Regions from separate parts of the Streptomyces sp. NBC_01635 genome, predicted to be linked through region 2. Evidence: riboswitches for the same ligand, from Rfam matches in the RefSeq annotation. Region 2 holds a riboswitch; the other holds the start of a gene.
What was found. A riboswitch is a leader RNA that binds a small molecule or an ion and turns the genes downstream of it on or off. The one in region 2 is predicted to bind glycine.

Region 1 (3,785 bases), 5.7 Mb from region 2:
CCGGACGAGGTCCATGCCCTGCTCCAGGGCGGCCAGGGGATCTTCGGGATCGCCGTGGGCGTGGTGTGGCGGGACGTCGAGAGCGCGCTGTCGCAGTTGCACGGGGAGCGCGTCGACACCGGGGAGACGCTGATCGGCCCCAACCCGGCGGACGAGCTGGCGAGGCGGCGCAACCGCGCCGTCTGAGCAGTCTGCACGGCCGGGCGGTCCGCACTGTCCGGGGCGGCGGCACGCCCGGCGGGGCATTGTCAGTGGCGTAGGGCAGCATCGGGGATGTGAGATCCGCGCCCACAGTCCTGCATCTCGACATGGACGCCTTCTTCGCCTCGGTGGAGCAGGCGTCCAAGCCGAGCCTGCGCGGGAAGGCCGTGATCGTGGGCGGGCTCGGGCCGCGCGGTGTGGTCGCCACCGCCTCGTACGAGGCCCGGGTCTTCGGTGTCCGTTCAGCGCTGCCCATGGCGCAGGCGCGGCGGCTCGCGCCGAACGCGGCGTATCTCGTCCCCCGCTTCGCTTTCTACCGGTCGATCAGCGGCCAGGTGATGGAGCTGCTGCGGGCGCTGTCGCCCCTGGTGGAACCGTTGAGCCTGGACGAGGCGTTCGTGGATCTGGAGGCCGGAGGGGCGGCCTGGGACGAGCGGTCCGCCCGGCTGGCCGGCGCGAAGCTGCGCGCGGACATACGGGCGGTCACGGGACTCACCGGATCGGTGGGGCTGGCGGCCTCCAAGATGCTGGCGAAGATCGCCTCGGAGCAGGCCAAGCCGGACGGGCTGGTGCTGATCGAGCCGGGGACCGAGCGGGCCCTGCTGGCGCCTCTGCCGGTCCGGACACTGCCGGGTGTCGGACCGGCCACCGGCGACCACCTGCGGCGGGTCGGCATCCACACGGTCGGGGACCTCGCCGAGGCGGGAGAGGACGAGCTGGTACGCCTGCTCGGCAAGGCACACGGACATGCCCTGCACGCCATGTCCCTGGCGAAGGACGATCGGTCCGTGGTGGCCGAGCGGGAGACGAAGTCGGTGTCGGTCGAGGACACCTACGACGTGGACATCCACGACCGGGTGCGGGTCGGGGTGGAGGTGCAGCGCCTCGCGGACCGCTGTGTGCGCCGGCTGAGGACAGCGGGGTTGTCGGGACGGACCATCGTGCTGAAGGTGCGGCGGTACGACTTCTCGACGCTCACCCGCTCCGAGACCCTGCGGGGGCCCACGGACGATCCGGCGGTGGTGCGTGAGGCGGCGGCGCGGCTGCTGGACTCGGTCGACACGACGGGCGGCGTGCGGCTGCTGGGCGTGGGGGTCAGCGGGCTCGCCGACTACACGCAGGAGGACCTGTTCGCGCAGGCGGCGGGGGAGCCGGACAAGGAGCCGCCGGGCGAGGAAGCGGAGGCGGCGGTGCCCGTGGAAGAACGGCAACAGGCGGGCGCCGAGCGGCGCTGGCCGGCCGGGCACGACGTAAGGCACAGCGAGTACGGCCATGGGTGGGTCCAGGGCAGCGGCCTCGGGCGGGTCACGGTGCGGTTCGAGACGCCCGGGTCGGCGCCGGGGCGGGTGAGGACCTTCCGGACCGACGACCGGGACCTGCACCCCGCGGATCCGCTGCCGTTGGTGGAGCGAAGCCCCGGGGACAGCGAGGACGGCGGGGGAGACCCGAGCGGCGAGAACGGTCAGGGCGGTGACGGCCGGGGCGGTGAGGGCGCCCACGGCGGGGCCGACGGCGACGCCCGGAGTACCCGGGACGGCCGGGCCGCCCGGGGCAGCCAGGGTTCAAGGGCCGGTACGGGGGCGGTGGCTCGGGTGCGCCGCGGGTGATCTCGTCAGGCGGAGTCGTCCCTGCCGGCGAGCCTGCCGAAGTCGTGGTCCGGGAGCGGGGCCGGGGGGGCCGTGTCCAGGCCGTAGTGGTGGTAGAGCTGGAGTTCCTGCTCCGGGGAGAGATGGCGGCCCACACCGAAGTCGGGGGCGTCCTTGATCAGAGCGCGTTCGAAGGGGATGTGGAGGCCGCCGTCGATCAGCTCGCTCGGCTCCAGGGGGACGAAGGCGTCCCTGCTGAACAAGCCGGTGCGTATCGCCGCCCACTCCGGCACGCCGGTGGCGTCGTCGAGGTAGACCTCGTCGATCGTGCCGATCCGGTTGCCGTTGCGGTCGAACGCCTTGCGGCCGATCAGGTTGCGCGGATCGATGTCGGTCTGCACGGGCCCTCCACGGGTCGCAAGGATTCGTCAGCACTACAAAACGGCACAATCGGCGGGGCGGCCACTCGAAAGTCCGGGTCTTGCCCTCGCTGGTACCCTGGCAGCGGCTGCTGACCCCGTGCGGGAGAGCCCTCTTTGCACCATAGGAGGGCGCCGAAGGAGCAAATCCTCCCCGGAATCTCTCAGGCCCACGTACCGCATGGACGAGGTCACTCTGGAAAGCAGAGCGGGTGTCGACGGCTCCCGCTCTCACCGACGGTGAAAGCCGGCCGCCCCAGGCGGCCGGTGAAGCTCTCAGGTTGAGATGACAGAGGGGGAGGCCGTCCGGGCACCCGCCATGGTGCCCCTCGAAGGTCGTCGGACCAGGAGGCCTCCGCACATGACCGCCCATCGCATTCCCCTCTCCGAGCTCGAACAGGGAACGCCCTTCGAGCAGCGTCACATCGGCCCCGACCACGAGGCCCGCGCCAAGATGCTCGCGCAGGTCGGCTACGGCTCGCTCGACGAGCTGACGGCCGCCGCGGTCCCGGATGTGATCAAGAACGCCGACGCGCTGGATCTGCCGGGCGCCCGGACCGAGCCCGAGGTGCTGGCCGAGCTGCAGTCGCTGGCCGACCGCAACGAGGTGCTCGGCTCCATGATCGGGCTGGGGTACTACGGGACCTTCACACCGCCCGTCATCCTGCGGAACGTCATGGAGAATCCCGCCTGGTACACGGCCTACACGCCGTACCAGCCCGAGATCTCGCAGGGACGGCTCGAGGCGCTGCTGAACTTCCAGACCACGGTCGCCGAGCTCACCGGCCTCCCGACCTCCGGTGCCTCCCTGCTCGACGAGGGCACCGCGGCCGCCGAGGCGATGGCGCTGTCTCGCCGCATGGGCAAGAACAAGAAGGGCCTGTTCCTGGTCGACGCGGACGCGCTGCCCCAGACCGTCGCCGTCCTCCGGACCCGAGCCGAGCCGGCCGGCGTCGAGGTCGTCGTCGCCGACCTGAGCGAGGGCATCCCCGCCGAGGTCGCCGAGCGTGAGATCAACGGCGTGCTGATCCAGTACCCGGGCGCCTCCGGTGCCGTACGCGACATCAAGCCGGTGATCGACCGGGCGCACGAGCTGGGCGCGCTCGTCACCGTCGCCGCCGATCTGCTCGCCCTCACGCTGCTGACGTCCCCCGGCGAACTCGGCGCGGACATCGCGGTCGGCACGACGCAGCGCTTCGGCGTACCGATGGGATTCGGCGGACCGCACGCCGGATACATGGCCGTGCAGGAGAAGATGGCGCGCAGCCTGCCCGGCCGGCTCGTCGGCGTCTCCGTCGACGCGGACGGGAACAGGGCCTACCGGCTCGCGCTCCAGACCCGCGAGCAGCACATCCGCCGCGAGAAGGCCACCAGCAACATCTGTACCGCCCAGGTGCTGCTCGCGGTCATGGCCGGCATGTACGCCGTCTACCACGGCCCCGAGGGGCTGAGGACGATCGCGTGGCGCACCCACCGCTACGCGACGGTCCTCGCCGAAGGGCTCCGGGCCGGCGGCGTGGAGATCGTCCACGGTTCCTACTTCGACACGCTGACCGTCCGGGTCCCGGGGCGGGCCGCC
Region 2 (3,785 bases):
TTGCACGTTCCGAGATCGGTCGAGAAACGGCTTCTCCCTCCAGCCGTTACTCGACGGAGCCGACCGGGGATGCCTCCTGCCGGACCTGATCGGGGCGGCGACGGCGACGGTGAACCGCCCATGCGATGCCGAGGATGACGAACCACACCGGGGTCACCAGCAGCGCCTGCAGGGTGTCCTCCTTCTGGGTCAGTGCCCAGATGAGGAACGCGAAGAAGGCGAGGACGACGTAGCACATGACGATGCCGCCGGGCATCTTGAACGTCGACGCCTCGTGCAGGTGAGGACGGCGCTTGCGGTACACGAGGTAGCAGATCAGGATGATCGACCAGACGAATATGAACAGCAGCGCCGAGATGGTGGTCACCAGCGTGAAGGCCTCGATGATCGAGTCGCCCATGGTGACCATGACGACACCGGGAAGCAGGAAGAGGCCGGACAGGAGCAGGGCGTTGACCGGCACCTTCCTGGAGGTGAGCCGGCCGAACCGCGCCGGCGCGTCACCCTCTTGGGCCAGGCCGTAGACCATCCGTGAGGTGGAGTAGATGCCCGAGTTCGCGGACGAGGCGGCAGAGGTCAGCACCACGAAGTTGATCAGGGATGCGGCGATGCCGAGGCCGGCCAGCGTGAACATCACGACGAAGGGGCTGCGGTCCGCGCTGATCTGACGCCAGGGCGTGACGGAGATGATCGCGATCAGGGCCACCACGTAGAACAGCATCACGCGTACCGGGATCGAGTTGATCGCCTTGGGCAGGTTCCGTTCCGGGTCCTTGGTTTCCGCCGCGGTGGTGCCGACCAGTTCGATGCCGACGAAGGCGAAGGTGGCGATCTGGAATCCCGCGACGAACCCCATGGGGCCGGTGGGGAAGAAGCCGCCGTCGTTCCAGAGGTTGGAGAAGCTCGCGGTGGCGCCCCCGGGCGCCTGGAAGCCGCCCAGCACCATGCCGAACCCGACGACGATCAGCGTCACAATGGCGACGATCTTGATCAGTGAGAACCAGAACTCGGTCTCACCGAACGCCTTCACCGTGGGCAGGTTCAGGACGATCAGCAGGACGACCGCCGCGAGCGCCGGGATCCACAGCGCGAGCCCTCCCCACCAGTACGACACATACCCGGAGATCGCGATGACGTCGGCGACACCGGTGACGATCCAGCAGAACCAGTAGGTCCATCCCGTGAAGAAGCCGGCCCACGGTCCGAGAAGGTCCGAGGCGAAGTCGGCGAAGGACTTGTAGCGCAGGTCGGAGAGCAGCAGCTCTCCCATCGCCCGCATCACGAAGAACAGCATCGCGCCGATGATCATGTAAACGAAGATCACCGAGGGGCCGGCCAGTGAGATCGTCTTGCCCGACCCCATGAACAGACCGGTTCCGATGGCCCCGCCGATCGCGATCAGCTGGATGTGCCGGTTGGACAACTGCCGGGAAAGGTGCTGCTCGCCCGCGGGGGAGGGCGTCTGTCCGGGCTCCGTCTCGGGTACGGGAGCGATGGTCGGGCCGAGTTTATTGCTTTCGTGCATGAGCGAACCTCGTGGATCTTTGGTGCGTGCGGGCCGTGACAGGCGTGTCTCGGCAGGCGTGTCTCGGGAAGCAGCCGCACACGCAGGGGGGAACGAGCGGGCACGCGGAGCCGGCGCCAGTGGTGGCGGCCGGCCGGGATGGTGCCGGGTACTCCGAACATGCCTGCAAGGGGCCGTTGGCCGACGAGGGCGGGGATGAGAAAGCCGGAGCTCAGCCGGGGTACCGGCGGGCGGTCGGCGGCCGGAGGCGAGGTAACAGGAGAGTCATCGGGGGGGTCCTCGAAGGTCGAGCACGGGCAGGAGCCCGCGCTGCCGAGTGGAGCCTCCCCCTCTGTCATGGAGCCTGAGAGCTTCGCCGCGGAAGTCCGCGGCTTGCACCGTGGGCGAGGCGCGGGAGCGCCTGCTTTTCAGAGGTGCCTGCCCGAGCGGTAGGGGTGCCTGAGAGTTTCCGGGGAGGTGTTGCTCCTTCGGCGCCCGGGTCTGGCTGACCCGGTGCTCTCCCGCAGCGGGATGAGCGGCGATGTGAGGCTAGGCCCGCACCGGCAGTCGGTCAAGACCTGCGCGAACGTTGATCGTTTACTGCCGGGTAGGACCGCGTTCACCTTCCCGGGGGCGCGGGCCGCCCGAGGAACCGGGTCGGCTTTGCGCGTCGGGCGCAGGGCCGTCCCTTTACGGTCGCGGACGCAGGCGCCCTGCCCGCCCGCGAACCGAGGCAGGCTTCGGCCCCTCCCCTCGGCCCCTCGCCGTCGGCATCCACACCGTCACCCTCCCTCGCCGATACGGCGCGTTCCGGAACCGGTGCGACGCGGTCCGCCCGGCTTTCAGAGCCGCCCCGAGCGTCCGGCGCCACGGACGTACCGGACTTCCCGTCTCGGGCGCAGGTGCACGAGACGGCCCACCTCGCTTCGGAGCGGTCCGTGTCGTCTCCCTCGCACCCATCGTGTGAGGGCTACCGCGTTCGTGGGCGCACCGACACCGCCCGCACGAGGAGGCGCCTACACGACATCACCCCTGGGCTGCCATGTCGATCAGGCCCATAAAACCGATGGGCGAAGTGGCTTGCGCCCCCACCTTTCCGCCGTGTTCCTTCCCGCTGCGCGATCGAGGCATAACGAATCGGAGGCACCCCCTTCCCTTTCCTTCTTCCCACCCGCGAAGCTCTTTGCCCGAGTCGCGGATCAACCGTCAGACGACGCTGTTCGTACGCATGGTGAACAGCCGTCCGAAGAGGAAGCGAGACGAACCATGGTCGGGGACGTCCACACCGAGCGGGACGCCGAGGTGCTTGAGGGTGACACCTGGCTGGCGCGGGTTGCGTTGCGGTTCACCGCCTTCACCGAGCGGTGGCTTCCGGACGCCTTCGGGTTCGTCCTCGTCGGCACGTTCCTGATCTTCGCTCTGGGGCTCGCGACGGGGGAGAGCCCCACCACCCTCGTGGACGCGTGGGGTCAGGGCTTCTGGTCGCTGATCCAGTTCACCCTGCAGATGGCGATGATCATCATCGGCGGGTACGCGGTCGCGGTGTCCGCTCCGGTTGCCCGGCTGATCGCCCGCATGGCGCAGATCCCCGAGTCGCCGCGCGCGGCGATCGCGTTCACCGCCGCGGTGGCGATGCTCAGCTCCTATCTCAACTGGGCGTTCAGCCTGATCTTCACCGCCATCCTGGCGAAGGAGATCGCCCGTGTCGTCCGCGGCGTCGACTACCGGGCGCTCGGCGCCATGGCGTTCCTCGGACTCGGCACGGTGTGGGCCCAGGGGCTGTCGGGTTCCGCGGCACTGCAGGTGGCCGGCCCGGCCTCCAGCCCGGAAGCCGTGCAGGAGGTCATCGCCGAAGGGCGGAACGGCGAGGGGATCATCCCGCTCACCGAAACGATCTTCACCTGGCAGAGCGTGCTGGCGACCTTCGTCGTCTTCGTGGTGGCGGTCGTCATGGCCTGGTTCCTCGCCCCCTCGCCCGCCCGCGCCAAGACCGCCCAGGAGATGGGGATCGAGCTGCGTCCGCTTCTGGCGGAGAAGGACGGGAAGGAGGACGCGGCCTCCGGCTCCACCGGGTCGCGTCCCGGCGACTGGCTGGAGCGCAGCCCGCTGCTCACCGTCCTGGTCGGGATCCTGGGTCTGTGGTACCTGGTGCGCCACTTCACGAGCGTCGAGGGGAACCCGGTCGCGGCGATCGACCTCGACACGGTCAACCTCGTCCTGATCCTGCTGGCGCTCTGCCTCCACTGGCGCCCGATCCGCATGGTCGAGGCGGTTCGGCGGG

Region 1: it holds a riboswitch for glycine, as region 2 does, so the genes downstream of both, gcvP (aminomethyl-transferring glycine dehydrogenase) here and cycA (D-serine/D-alanine/glycine transporter) in region 2, are expected to answer to the same signal.

The regions. Positions count from the first base shown of each region.
Region 1 covers NZ_CP109277.1:1,614,028-1,617,812, reverse strand. Annotated here, with positions in the region: gene OHB56_RS07865 (MerR family transcriptional regulator) at 1-186, shown strand, start outside; gene OHB56_RS07860 (DNA polymerase IV) at 276-1,808, shown strand; gene OHB56_RS07855 (PRC-barrel domain-containing protein) at 1,814-2,188, opposite strand; glycine riboswitch at 2,300-2,396, shown strand; gene gcvP (aminomethyl-transferring glycine dehydrogenase) at 2,568-3,785, shown strand, end outside.
Region 2 covers NZ_CP109277.1:7,333,688-7,337,472, reverse strand. Annotated here, with positions in the region: gene cycA (D-serine/D-alanine/glycine transporter) at 47-1,525, opposite strand; glycine riboswitch at 1,850-1,941, opposite strand; glycine riboswitch at 1,942-2,038, opposite strand; gene OHB56_RS34120 (TIGR00366 family protein) at 2,771-3,785, shown strand, end outside.